DNA from 2 places in the Comamonas sp. GW821-FHT11H03 genome. Region 2 is predicted to be linked to the other one. Evidence: predicted binding sites of a transcription regulator. Region 2 holds the regulator's gene; the other holds the start of a gene.
The links. Region 2 encodes HrcA, which represses chaperone genes, less so after heat shock. Its sites were predicted from a motif close to TTAGCACTCNNNNNNNNNGAGTGCTAA; they were not measured.

Region 1 (7,113 bases), 200 kb from region 2:
GGCAGGCTACGGCCAGAACAAGGTCAAGGATAGTCTGGGGGCTGCGGGCGCGGGTGCGATTTTTGATGCTGGCTTGCTCAACGCATATTGGACAGGTTCGTCCAATGGTGGCTTTATCGCGGGCAATGCCCCTGGCAACTTTGCCAACAAGCGTGAGATGTTCAAGGTGGGCTTTGGCTATCAGGTCACGCCGCAGCTCAATGCAGGCCTGCATTACTACCATGCCAAGCAATCGGGATCGGCGACTGGCGCCTTCAACGGCAAGGCTGACTTTATCGTTGCCGTGGCCGACTATGCCTTCTCCAAGCGTACCGATGCCTATTTCGCGGTGGACCACACCAAGACCAAGGGCGGTGCGGGCGTGATGCTTGATGCCAATGGCGCGAAAAAGCGTACCGGCATCACCATCGGTCTGCGTCATCGCTTCTGAGGCCAATCCCTGGGTAAAAAAGCCAGCCGATATTGGCTGGCTTTTTTGTTCTCGGAGCCGAGCAGCTCGTGAAGCGCGACGCAAAAGGAAAAGGCCGCAGATGCGGCCTTTTCCTTTTGTGCATAACCGGATGGTGAAGACCACCCGGTAGCAGCAGAGCAATTACATGCCCATGCCGCCCATGCCGCCCATGCCACCCATGTCGGGCATGGCAGGACCTGCGTCAGCCTTGGGGGCTTCGGCGATCATGCACTCGGTGGTCAGCAGCAGGGAAGCCACGGAAGCGGCGTTCTGCAGAGCAGTGCGAGTCACCTTGGTGGGGTCCAGAATGCCCATTTCCAGCATGTCGCCGTAGGTGTCGTTGGCAGCATTGAAGCCGTAGTTGCCGGAGCCGTTCAGCACGGCGTTCACGACCACCGAGGGCTCGCCACCGGCGTTGGCCACGATTTCGCGCAGAGGGGCTTCGATAGCCTTGAGCACCAGCTTGATGCCGGCGTCTTGTTCGGCATTGCCGGTAGCCAGGGCGCCAACGGCTTGCTTGGCGCGCAGCAGGGCCACGCCACCGCCGGCCACGATGCCTTCTTCCACAGCAGCGCGGGTAGCGTGCAGGGCGTCTTCCACGCGGGCCTTCTTTTCCTTCATTTCGACTTCGGTGGCCGCGCCAACCTTGATCACGGCAACACCGCCGGCCAGCTTGGCCACGCGCTCTTGCAGCTTTTCACGGTCATAGTCGCTGGTCGCTTCTTCGATCTGGGCGCGGATTTGCTTGACGCGGGCTTCGATTTCAGCAGCTTGGCCAGCACCGTCGATGATGGTGGTGTTTTCCTTGCCGATTTCGACGCGTTGGGCTTGGCCCAGGTCTTCCAGGGTCACCTTTTCCAGCGACAGGCCCACTTCTTCAGCGATGACCTTGCCACCAGTCAGGATGGCGATGTCTTCCAGCATGGCCTTGCGGCGGTCGCCGAAGCCAGGTGCCTTCACGGCCACAACCTTCAGGATGCCGCGGATGGTGTTGACCACCAGAGTCGCCAGGGCTTCGCCTTCGACGTCTTCGGCAATGATCAGCAGAGGACGGCCGGCCTTGGCCACAGCTTCCAGTGTGGGCAGCAGGTCACGGATGTTGCTGATCTTCTTGTCGAACAGCAGCACGAAGGGGTTGTCCAGAACAGCGGCTTGCTTTTCGGGGTTGTTGATGAAGTAGGGCGACAGGTAACCGCGGTCGAACTGCATGCCTTCGACAACGTCGAGTTCGTTGTCCAGCGACTTGCCTTCTTCAACGGTGATCACGCCTTCCTTGCCGACCTTGTCCATCGCGTCGGCAATGATCTTGCCCACGGATTCGTCGGAGTTGGCGGAGATCGAGCCGACTTGAGCGATTTCCTTGGAGGTGGTGGTGGCCTTGGATTGCTTCTTCAGCTCTTCCACCAGGGCGGCGACAGCCTTGTCGATGCCGCGCTTCAGATCCATGGGGTTCAGGCCGGAAGCCACGTACTTGGAGCCTTCGCGCACGATGGCCTGGGCCAGCACGGTAGCGGTGGTCGTGCCGTCACCAGCGATGTCGTTGGTCTTGGAGGCCACTTCCTTCACGAGCTGGGCGCCCATGTTCTGCAGCTTGTCCTTGAGTTCGATTTCCTTGGCTACGGACACGCCGTCCTTGGTCACGGTGGGGGCGCCGAAGGAGCGCTCCAGCACCACGTTGCGACCCTTGGGGCCCAGGGTAACCTTGACTGCGTTAGCCAGAATGTTCACGCCTTCAACCATGCGTGCACGTGCTTCACCGCCGAAAACTACGTCTTTTGCTGCCATTTTTGGCTCCTAAAGAATGGGGTTCAAATGTTCTGCCAGCGTTTATCAATCAATCGCTGGCAGCTATGAATAGGGGTTGTGTTCGGGAAGGATTACTTCTCGACGACTGCGAACAGGTCGTCTTCCTTCATGACCAGCAGCTCGTCGCCGTGGATCTTCACGGTTTGGCCAGAGTACTTGCCGAACAGGACGCGGTCGCCGACCTTCACGTTCAGAGCGATCAGTTCGCCCTTGTCATTGCGCTTGCCGGGACCCACAGCCAGCACTTCGCCTTGGTCAGGCTTCTCGGTGGCAGCATCAGGGAGCACGATGCCCGAGGCTGTCTTGGTTTCGTTTTCGAGGCGCTTGACGATCACGCGATCGTGCAGGGGACGCAGGTTCATACCAACTCCTAAATACATCAACAAAGTTGAAACAAGACTTGCCAGCCATCCTGGCTGACATTCGGATATCTAGGGTCAAGCTGTTAGCACTCAACCCCATCGAGTGCTAATAATAAGGCAATTTCCCGAGCTTTCAAGACCTCTCCCCCGCCGAACAGAGGGCAAATCTGTCAGGAAACAGGGTTTGTTCTTAGTCATGTGTAACGTGTTTTTACAAATAGGCCTGGCTTTTGCTCTGGCAGAACATGCCTCTAGAAACCATGACTGCCCCGGCGCAGCGCGCCCAGGATCTGCTGCAGACAGACGTCTTCATTCCTCATATGCGCCAGGTCGGGCGCTGCGAGAGTTCGCTCAGGGAGCTGAATCTGATGTGGCGGCTCATAGAGTCCTCCGCCAAGATGAATTGCCCGCAGGAAGCGCAGGCCTTGCTGCCCATGATGGCCGCCACGCGTGGCGGCTTCGAGCGGCTGGAGCAGGACCTGGTGCAGTCCATGGTGATGCAGGCTGTGACGGGGGTGACGGCGGGGCTGGCCAGTCAGGCACAGCATCTGATCGATACCCTGGTGCGCAATCTCTACGAGCGCACGGCCGACGTGGGGTTTCTGGCGACCGATGCCATGCTGTGCGGTTTCATGGCCGGGCTGGATGGTGATGAGGCGGCCATCACCCAGCGTCTGCGTGCCTACCGCAGCAAGTACACGGTCTACGCGGACATTTTGCTGCTGGATGCCGAAGGCCTGGTGCGAGCGAGTGCACGCGAGAGGAGTCGGGTCACAGATCAGCCATGCCGGGATGCGTTGATCTCCCGTGTCCTGCAAAGCCAGGGCTTTGTGCAGAGCTTTGGTGCTACCGACCTGCTGCCGGGCCATGACAGCGGCCTGATCTATGCACATCGCATGCTGCACCCCATCAACCGGCAGGCCATGGGCGTGCTGTGCCTGTGCTTCGACTTCGACGGCGAGATGCAAGGCATCTGGAGTGGACGCGACCAGGCTGACGGCAGTGGCGTTCCAGAGGCGCAGACCAGCATCGCCCTGCTGCTGGATGAGCAGGGCCAGGTGCTGGCCAGCAGCGATCTGCACTGGATTGGTGTGGGTGCGAATGTGCGCCCTCACCATGATGGTGCGAGCGCGCTGCATGTGCATGGAGGACGCACCTATCTGGTGCAGTCTGCGGTGTCGGCAGGCTATCAAGGCTATATGGGGCCCCGGGGCTGGCGGGCGCAGATCATGACTCCGCTGGAGCTGGCCTTCGGCCTTCAGTCGCAAGCGGGCCTGGATGGACTGGATGCGGCCGTGGCCCAGGGCCTGCTGGCGCATGCGCATCGCTTCTGCCCGCCTTTGCACGCCATTCACAGCGCGGCGGACACCATACGCCGTGTGGTCTGGAACGGGCGGGTGATGACGGCAGGCAAGCAGATGGACAACACGCGGCTGCAGGCCGTGCTGGAGCAGATTGGCGAGACAGGGGCGCGGACCAACGAGGTTTTCTCTCAATCCATTGATGCGCTCTATGGCACGGTGCTCAATACCGCACTGCGGGACAACAGCCTGTTGACGAGTCTGTTGGTGGATCTGCTAGATCGCAATCTCTATGAGCGTGCCAACGACTGCCGCTGGTGGGCGCTGACGCCGCAGCTGTCCGAACTGCTGGAGGCCCTGGCCTTGGGGGAGAGGGCCGGGGATCAGGTGAGCGAGGTGTGCGAGCTGCTCACCGCCATTCACGACCTGTATACGGTCTACCAGCAAATCATGGTCTATGACGCCCGCGGCAAAGTCGTGGCCGTCAGCCGCAGAGGGCAGGCACAGAGCCAGGAACTGCTGGGCAGCCATATAGAGGCGGACAGCCTGCACCAGGTCCTGGCGCTGGCAGAGACCCAGGCCTATCACGTGTCCCCATGGCGCCCCTGTGTGCAGCACGAGGATGAAGGACCGACCTATGTCTATCACGCGGCCATACGCAACGCCGATGGCATGGTGCTGGGCGGAATCGGCCTGGTGTTTCATGCGCAGCGTGAATTCAAAGCCATGCTGGAGGGCGTGACCGGCGTGACCGGCGTGCAGGCAGGAGGCGCAGGCAGCAGGCAGGTGTCCTACCTGAGCCGCTCGGGCATGGTCATGTCTTCTTCGGATGTGCAGTTGCAGCCGGGGGTGCAGCTGGAACTGCCGCCCGTCATGCTGGCCCTGGCACCCGGGCAGAGCATGGCCCGTGCCATGGTGTATCAGGGCCAGTATTGCGTGGTGGCGATCACGGCGGGCAGCGGCTATCGGGAGTTCAAGCGCAGCGATGGCTATCGTGAAGAGGTGCTGGCCTTGTCCGTGCAGGCGTTTGGCGCCGTGCACGACGATGCGCTGGCAGCAGTCTCGCGCCGCAATACCAGGGTGCAAAGCCTGGCGGCGGCCAGCCAGGGCAGTGCCGCCGGCATGGAGATGGCGACCTTTTTTGTGGAGCGCAGCGTGCTTGCCGTCGATGCGGCCTGCGTGCTCGAGGCCCAGAGTGCCTCGGCCATCGCTCCCGTTTCGGCCGGACGCTTGCCGCACTGTGTGGGTACGCTGGCCAGGCGCAGCCAGGGGGCTGTGGCCGGCTATGTATGGGTCTTCGATCTGGGGGCGCTGCTCTTTGGCAAGCCCGTGACCAGGACGGCGCAAAGCCAGGTAATTGTGCTGGAGCACCAGGGGCTCAAGCTGGGCGTGCTGGTCAGCGATCTCGAAGGCGTGGTGCGCTTCGAGAACGGGCAGTTGCGACTGGCTCCTGCAATGGCGGGTGCGGCGGATCAGCTGGTGGACCGCTTGATCCGGGCCAATGAAGGCGATCTGCTGATCCAGTGCCTGAACGTGGCTGCCCTGGTGCGCATGCTCAAGGCGCCACTGCCGGCGGAGCAGGGCGCTGTCGGCTGAGCGGCCGGCCGCTTACTGAACCGGGAACGGGTTTTTTTCGTCGCGCGGCGCGTTGAAGTCCACGCTGGGCGTGGTCTTGATCTCGTACTGGCTGCGGTCCTTGCTCTCTATCCACTTCGGGGGCTTGCCGCGGCCGGTCCAGGTCGCGCCGCTTTCGGGGTCGTAGTACCTGGCTTCGACCTTCTTCTTCTCCTCAGGCCTCCAGGGAAAGACTTGCTGCGAGGTGAAGCCGAAGGTGGCGATCAGTTGCTTGACGGTGGCCAGGGCTTCCTTGGCTTCGGTGCTGCGCGCTTCTTCGATGCGCTTGTCCAGCGCATTTTTCTGAGCGATGAGTTCTTGATAGCTTGGCATTCTGGATTCCAGAGAGAGTGTGAAAGGTCAGCACTGATTGCCGCCTTTATTATTGTTTTGCAGAACCGTTCATTTTGGCGCAAGCGCGAACGCGCCGTATTGTTGATGTTGCGTACACTCAATCTGCAAAGGGACGCACATCACTTCGAAGGGCTGCATGCATCACTCTGGATGATCCGGCCTGCGGCTCAAGCCTGTTTGTCACCTGTGGCCATGGCCTGCAGGGCCGAGCCCGTCATGCGATAGCGGATCCACTCGGTCTGCGGCACGGCTCCCAGGCTGTCATAGAACTTGATGGAGGGGGTGTTCCAGTCCAGGCAGCTCCATTCAAAGCGGCCGCAGTCCTTTTCCATTGCAATCCGGGCCAGATGCTGGAGCATGGCCTTGCCGGCGCCGTGGCCGCGTGCGTCGGGAGTGATGTACAGGTCTTCCAGGTACAGGCCGTGCTGGCCCTGCCAGGTGGAATAGTTGAAGAAATACACGGCAAAGCCCACGGCCTTGCCCTCGATCTCGCAGATCAGGCCGAAGACAGCAGGGTTGGCGCAGAACAGCGTGCGGCGCACATGGTCGGGCGTGGCCTTGACCTCATTCTCGGCCTTTTCATAGATGGCGAGTTCACGCACAAAGTGCAGGATCAGGTCGATGTCTTGTTCGGTGGCAGGGCGGATATGGAGCTGGCTCATGGAGTTGCAGGAAAAAGTAGCTTAAGCGCTTGATGGTAAAGCGCTTGCAGCTATGGTTTTGATATATCAAGCGACCTGAAGCTCGGGCTCGCTCTGAGCCAGAGTCACGGGCAGGAACTGGCACAGGATCTGGAAATGGTCCTCGAAGAACTCTGCCTCCATACGGGGCAGATCGGCAATCGGCACCCAGCGGGCCAGGGCGGCGTCGTCCGCGCCCTGTACCGGAGGCAGGCTGGGCTGCACGCCCAGATCCAGATAGTGCACATGGGTAATGGTACGCCCGCGCAGGCTGCGGTCCGGGTGATCGAAGACCTGCACGGCCTGCAGGGCCGCTAGCAGATCGGCCTCACTGATGGAGGAGCAGGTCTCTTCACGCAACTCGCGCATGCAGGATTGCCAGAGGCTGTCACGCTGCTCGAGAAAGCCGCCGGGCAGCGCCCAAAGACCCTGGCCCGGCGCATGGCCGCGCTGAATCAGCAGCACCTGGTCCTGGCCCTTGGCGCGGCAGCGCAGCAGCGCATCCACGGTGACGAACACCGGCGCATAGGGCGCCTTGGCCCAGG
Region 2 (7,113 bases):
CAGGTGGTGGGCTCTGCCCAATGGGGTGGCCGCTCCTGCATCATCATCCTCCAGCAGCTGCAGGCAGGACTGTGCCGAGTCCATCAAGGTCTGCGCGTGCGACAGACGCGTGTGCTGGGAATTGAGCTCATCCCACTCTTCAGCGCGTGGCGACAGCTTGTCCAGCTCGGAAATCTGCCATTGCAGGCGTTCCCGTTCGCGTTGCAGATTGTCCTGGGCCGAGAGCGCCTGCTCCAGAGCCTGATGGCTCTGGCGCCAGTCCTGCCAAAGCGATTTGAGCTGGGCCGTCTCAATGCCGCCATAGGTATCCAGCATGGCGCGTGCTGCGTCAGGGCGGGTCAGGCTTTGCCAGGCATGCTGGCCGTGAATATCGATCAACTGATCGCCCAGATGGCGCAGCTGTGTGGCCGTGGCGGGCGAGCCGTTGATCCAGGCGCGGCTGCGACCCAGACTGTCAATGACGCGGCGCAGCAGCAAATCCTGCTCCTGCGCAAAACCCGACTCCTCCAGCCATTCATTCAGTTGGGGTGGGCAATCGAACTCTGCGCAAATATCGGCCTGAGGGCAGCCTTCGCGCACCACCTGTGCATCGGCTCGTGCGCCCAGCACCAGTTGCAGAGCGTCGAGCATGATGGACTTGCCGGCGCCGGTTTCGCCGGTCAGCACCGTGAAGCCGGTCTGCCAGTCCAGATCGAGTGACTGGACAATCACAAAGTCCCGCAGGACGATGCGCTTCAAGGCCATGGTCAGACGCCTCCCTCGTTCCAGCCCAGCTTTTTGCGCAGGGTGTCGAAGTAATTCCAGCCCTTGGGGTGCAGAAAGTGCACGCTGTGATCGGCGCGCGTCACCAGGATGCGGTCGCCATGCTGCAGCGATTTCAGGGACTGCATGTCGAAGTTCGCGCTGGCGTCGCCCCGGCCGCCCACCACCTCGATAGTCACTTCCTGGGCGTCGGAGAGCACGATGGGACGGTTGGAGAGGTTGTGCGGCGCGATGGGTACCATCACCCAGGCCGGAATCGAAGGGTGCAGCATGGGGCCGCCGGCCGAGAGCGCATAGGCGGTGGAGCCCGTGGGGGTGGCCACGATCAAGCCGTCCGCGCGCTGGTTGGAAACAAAGCTGCCGCCGACCTCGATGCGCAACTCCACCATGCCCGAGGTCGAGCCACGGTTGACCACCACATCATTCATGGCCTGGGCCTCAAACACGCACTGGCCGTCGCGCATGACGCGAGCATTCATCAAGGTGCGTTCGTCTTCCTCGTACTCGCCCTGCAGTATGGGCGTGATCGAGGCTTCGAATTCATCCAGGGCAATATCGGTGACAAACCCCAGCCGCCCCTGGTTGATGCCGACCAGCGGCGTGCCATAGCGCGCCAGATGGCGACACACGCCCAGCATGGTGCCGTCGCCGCCCACCACCAGACCCAGGTCGCAATGCCTGCCCAGTCCGTCCACATCCATGCTCGGGTAATCGGGCAGGCCCGCGTAGATGGCGGACTGGGTATCCAGAATCACCTCACAACCCATGCTGCGCACGTAACCGGCAATCCGTTGCAGCGCTTCGCTGGCTGCATCGGACGGAACGCCTGCTGCGGGTGTGTGGTACTTGCCGATCAGGGCAATATGGTGGAACGTGGATGTCATCTGGGAAATTACATCATTAAAATGAAATCATGCTCGACGAACGTGCCAAGTTATTGCTCAAAGCGCTGATCGAGCGTTACATCGCTGACGGTCAACCAGTCGGTTCGCGCACTCTTTCACGTGCATCCGGGCTTGAATTGTCGCCTGCCACCATACGCAATGTGATGGCCGACCTGGAAGAGATGGGACTGATCATCAGTCCTCACACATCGGCAGGCCGCGTGCCGACAGCCAGGGGATACCGCCTGTTTGTCGACACCATGCTGACCGTGGATCGCTGCGATCTTGTAACGCCCGGCCTGATGCCCGAACAGCCGCAGAAGGTGATAGCCAATGCGGCCAATCTGCTGTCCAGCCTCTCCCAGTTCGTGGGAGTGGTCATGGTGCCGCGTCGCAGCTCCGTCTTCAAGCATATCGAGTTCGTGCGCCTGTCGGAGCGGCGCTTTCTGGTCATCATCGTCTCGCCCGAAGGCGATGTGCAAAACCGCGTGATCTTCACGGATGTGGATTACGAGTCCTCGCAACTGATAGAAGCCTCGAATTTCCTCAATCACCATTACGCCGGTTTGGCAATGGAGGAGGTGCGCACGCGGCTGCAAACCGAGGTGGAGCAATTGCGGGGCCAGGTTGCCAGCCTCATGCAGGCGGCGGTAAATGTAGGCACCGAGGTCATGAGCAACCATGATCGCGAGGATGTGGTGATCGCCGGCGAGCGCAATCTACTGTCCGTGAGCGATTTTTCCAGCGACATGGGCAATCTGCGCCGTGCTTTCGACCTGTTCGAGCAGAAAACGCAAATCCTGAGGTTGCTGGACTTCTCCAATCAGGCTGATGGCGTACGCATCTATATCGGCGGCGAGAGCCAGACCGTACCGTTTGAAGATCTGTCTGTAGTGAGTGCTCCCTATGAGCTCGACGGCAAGGTGGTCGGCACCTTGGGGGTGATCGGTCCTACGCGCATGCACTACGACAAGATGATCCAGATTGTCGATATCACATCCAAACTGGTGAGCAATGCTCTGAGCCACAAGCGTTAGGCCCTACAATGGCGAAGTTTTTCTGGTGGCAGCCACGGCTGTTGTCAGTGTTGGGGCGTTAGCTCAGTTGGTTAGAGCAGAGGACTCATAATCCTTTGGTCGTCGGTTCAAGTCCGCCACGCCCTACCAAGCTGCATGAAAGCCTGCCATCTTCATCGATGGCAGGCTTTTTCTTTGCATGAACGCGAAAAAGTTGTCGATTTGGTCCGAGAGCCGTTTTTGCGCTGCTAGAATACAACCCTGTTGCGGCTGTAGCTCAGCTGGATAGAGTACTTGGCTACGAACCAAGGGGTCGTGGGTTCGATTCCTGCCAGCCGCACCAAAAAACGTCAAGCCTCAGAACTGAAAAGTTCTGAGGCTTTTTCGTTTCTGGGCTCAGGCTTTGGGTATCAGCAAGGTGAAGCTGCTGCCTTGGCCCAGCTGGCTGCTGATCTGCAGGCTGCCGCCATGACGCTGTGCCACGGTGCGCGTGAAGGCCAAGCCCAGGCCCACGCCATCCATGCGCTGGTGCTGCTGCAGGCGCTCGAATGGCTGGCTGAGCCTGGCCAGCGACTCCTCATCCATGCCGCAGCCGTGATCGCGCACGGCAATGCCCCACTGGCTGCCTTGCTCGACAATATGGATTTCCACAAGGGCGATGGCATCGGTATCTTGCGGCTTGCCGTACTTGACGGCATTGGTCAGCAAATTGATGACGGCGCGGTGCAGCAGACCGGGGTCGCCATGCACGCAGGCTTCGGCATCAGGCAGCTCGAACACCAGTTGCATGTTCTGCTGCTGGGCAAGGGTCCAGCAATCCGAGACGGCCTGATCCGCCAGCAGACCCAGATCCAGGACTTCGCTGCGGTATTGCTGCTGCTGGGCTCTGGCCAGATGCACAAAATCGTCTGCCAGCTGAAGGGATGACTGGGCATAGCCCTCAATGCGCTTAAACAGAGCATCTTGCGAATCGATGCGCTTGCCTGTGCGCTGCATCTCCAGCAAGGTGATGATGGAGCCTATCGGTGCACGGATATCGTGGGAGATGAACTGCATGGCTTGGTCGCGCTGGGCCTGTGCACTGCGCAGGTCGCTGATATCGACCAGGGTGATGAGCCAGCCTGAGGTGGGCGGTGCCTCGAAGCTCTGGCTCAGCAGCATCAGGTGGCGGCCCTGGGTGTCGCGCCCTTCGCTTTGGCGTGACAGAGTGGCTTGCTGCAATGCACTGTGCGTGAGCAGTGGTGTGCTGCTGGCGCTGTTCAGGCCGCGCAGAAGGGCGACCAGATCGTCGCCTTGCTGGAGTTTGTGCTCCAGGCTTTCGATATAGCGGTGCGCGGCCGTGTTGGCGAGCAGCAGAATCCCTTCGCGGTCGCAGACAAAAGTGGCCGAGGGCAGCTGGCGCAGGCTTTCGCTGACGAAATGATGCAATGCACGCAGCTGGCGCGAGGCTTGCTCCACTGCGTCAATCCGCTGATCGAGTGCATCGCTTTTGAGCGAGGGCGCGGGAAGGCCCTGGCCTTGCAGATCGCGCAGCTCCAGCGCCAGAAAGCGTGTGGCGGCGCGCAGGCGCAGCCAGCTCCACAGCGGGTAGGCAAGCGACAGGCTCAGCAGTGCCGCAGCGGGGGCTGTCTGCACATGACCCCAACGCGGCGCCAAACCGGCTATCGATAGACTGAGCAAGGCCAGCAGGATGCTGGAAATCAGCCCGCCAGAAGGGCCGAGCCAGGCCAGAGCCAGCAGGCCCAGCAGCACGGGCAGCACATTGAGGCTGCGGTTGAGCGTGGCAGAGGCCGGCTCCAGATGCGTGTCCTGAAGGATGCCGTTGAGCACATGGCCCAGCATTTCCACATTCGAGATCAGGCGCGCATCAAAGCCGATGGGGGCGGTGAATTTTTCGCCAATACCCGCGGCAGTGGCTCCAATCAGCACGTATTTGCCGCGAAAAGCGACTGCCGGGATATTGCCGCGCAGGATGTCGATATAGGAGTAGGTGGTGAACGGCGAGCCCAGGCTGTTCTGGCGGTCCCGCGAAGCCTGGGCAAAAGCGATGAACTGGGGCTGCAGCTTTTGCCAGGAGTTGGCTGCAACCGAGTCTGCTGGAGGTGAGGCAGATGGTTGGCAGGGGCGGGCGGTCTGGCCCACGCAGTGCAGGCTCAGCGCCATATGCCACCAGAGCTGGTCGGCCCTGCCTTCCTGCGCATAAAAGCGTCGCACCACGCCGTCGGCATCCACAGGCATCTGGGTGTGTCCCAGAGCAGCAGCCTCGCTGGCAAGGCTTTGCAAAGGGGCGGTGGCAGTGCTTTGCGCGGAGCGCGTGACGGGCAGCACTACATTGCCGCTTTTTTGCAATGCCCGTTGCAAAAGCAGATCGTCTCCGGGGTAGTCCCAGTCTTCCTCGCTGAAGACCACATCCATGCCGATGGCGCGGGGCTGGCCTTGGGTGATGCGCTCCAGCACGGCGGCGTGCAGTGCACGCCGCCAGGGCCAGCGGCCTATGCTGTCGATGCTGTCATCGTCGATGGCCACGATGACGATATCGGGCGAGGCGGGACGCTGGTGCAGCCAGGCCGATGTGTCCTGAATAATGCCGTTGAGACGTGCCAGCTGCCCCGGGCCGCTGAGCCACCAGGTCATGCCGAGCAGGAAAGTGCTGAGCAGCAGCCAGCTCAGGCGCAGGTTCTGCAAGCGGCTTTTGCGCAGGTTGGGAGCTTCAACCATAGGGGTGATTCGGTAAGAAGCACATAAAACCATAGCATCCAGCGCTTGCTATATAAGCATTCAAGAGATGAATCCTATGAAGTTTCATGGAATTCAAGCGCTGGCAGCTATTGTTTTTACTGGCGCATCAGGCGTGAACCGTCGCCGGAAGTCATCGTCTGCCCCTCGGACGAGGTTACCCAGTTGCCGGTCTGGAATTGGCGCGCGGCAGACAGATTGCTGCGCAGGCCGTTGGCATCCTCGACCTGCATCTGCAGATAGTAGGTACCAGGAGGCAGGTCCTGCGTGCTCCACTGAGGCTGGGTCACCCAGATGTCGATCAGGGGGGCAGTAAAACCGGCGTCGCTGGCGACCACGATGCGGTAGCGTTGACCCTCTTCACCTGCCCAGTGAATATGGCTGCTGCCTTCGCCGGGCGCGCCGCCGATCTGCATCTCGGGCGATTGGGGGGCCAGGGCCAGTTTCATCTTTTGCGGGGCGGCGAAGGGGCCCGCATCCGGCTGTCCGTTGTCAAGCGTACGTATGCTGCTGACGCGCCACATATATTCGCCAACAGGCAGCTTGGTCAGCGCATTGGCAGGCAGGGCGCAGTCCTTGAGGTCGTTGGCATCGATGAGCGGCTGGGCAAAGCTGCCGTCGGCGGCGGCCACCTGGATGCGGTAGGCCGAGGCTTCGGCCACCTGGGTGCATTGCAGGCCTTGCTGGCCCTGTCCGACGGTGGCTTCAGGTGCTGGCGACTCGTAGAGCGGAGGCACCGGATGCGCTTTGATGCGCAACGCTTGCAGGCTGCGCTTGCCAGGAATGCCGTTGGTGTCAATGGCGCGAATGGCCGCAATGTAGCTGCCGTCTTCCACTCCCGTCAGGCGTGCAGGTGACTTGGTGAACATGCCGCCGCGCACGATCTGGGTCAGCTCCTTGTCCTGAGCCAGCAGCACTTGGTAACGCACGGCACCAGCCATGGCCGGCAAGGGCAGGCTGACCCAGCTGGCGTCTTCGACAAGAGAGGGCCAGGCCGCAATATCGGGAGCCTCCAGCATGGCGGTGGGCCTGCCGATCTGGCCGTTGGCGGAAACGGATAGACCTTGACCTGGCCTCAGCAAGGCTGCGGGCTGGCCCGTCTGCACGGCGACCGAGCCTTCGTCGACGGCAGCAGCCGTGCGGCCCGCGTCATCGCTCATTACCAGAAACTGGGTGCCGCGCACGCTGGTCGAGGCCGCCGGGGTGCGCACTTCGAAGCGGCGCTCGCCATTGGTCTGCCTGGACACTTTGGCTTCAATCGCGCCCTCGCGCAGATCGATGACGGACTGCAGAGTGCCGGCTCGGCCTTTGCGGCGCATCTGTCGCAACTCGACATCGGATTCGGACTGCACGCGCACCAGTGAGCCATCTGCCAGACGCACAGAGACAAAGGCGTTGGCGGGAACCTGGAGCGAATCGCCTTCCTGCAGCAACTGGCCTTTTTGCACAGGCTGAGGTGGCGCGTTGACGGAGTCTGCGAGATGGCTCGCAGAGCGCGAGCTTTGCACATCGCCTTGCACAAACACCACCGAAGCCATCGCGGCGCGCAACAGGCGCGTGGGAATTTCCAGCACCGAACCAGGGCGCAGACGCAAGGGGTCTTCCACCTTGTTGTGGTTTTGCAGCGCCGTCCAGCGCTTGTGGTCGCCCAGATAACGTGCTGCCAGCGTCTCCAGCGTATCTCCAGTCTCCACGCGGTGGGCAATGACATCGTT

Region 1: groES (co-chaperone GroES) is a predicted target of HrcA. The motif match lies at 2,703-2,729, and genes of this name have one in related genera.

Annotation. Positions count from the first base shown of each region.
Region 1 is NZ_JBXARF010000002.1:202,643-209,755, forward strand. It holds gene AC1RTQ_RS05385 (porin) at 1-430, shown strand, start outside; gene groL (chaperonin GroEL) at 593-2,236, opposite strand; gene groES (co-chaperone GroES) at 2,329-2,619, opposite strand; gene AC1RTQ_RS05400 (chemotaxis protein CheW) at 2,865-5,516, shown strand; gene AC1RTQ_RS05405 (H-NS histone family protein) at 5,529-5,867, opposite strand; gene AC1RTQ_RS05410 (GNAT family N-acetyltransferase) at 6,056-6,550, opposite strand; gene AC1RTQ_RS05415 (bifunctional nicotinamide-nucleotide adenylyltransferase/Nudix hydroxylase) at 6,617-7,113, opposite strand, start outside.
Region 2 is NZ_JBXARF010000002.1:404,377-411,489, forward strand. It holds gene recN (DNA repair protein RecN) at 1-744, opposite strand, end outside; gene AC1RTQ_RS06355 (NAD kinase) at 747-1,646, opposite strand; gene hrcA (heat-inducible transcriptional repressor HrcA) at 1,676-2,683, shown strand; tRNA gene AC1RTQ_RS06365 (tRNA-Ile) at 2,736-2,812, shown strand; tRNA gene AC1RTQ_RS06370 (tRNA-Arg) at 2,929-3,005, shown strand; gene AC1RTQ_RS06375 (CHASE2 domain-containing protein) at 3,059-5,380, opposite strand; gene AC1RTQ_RS06380 (FecR family protein) at 5,497-7,113, opposite strand, start outside.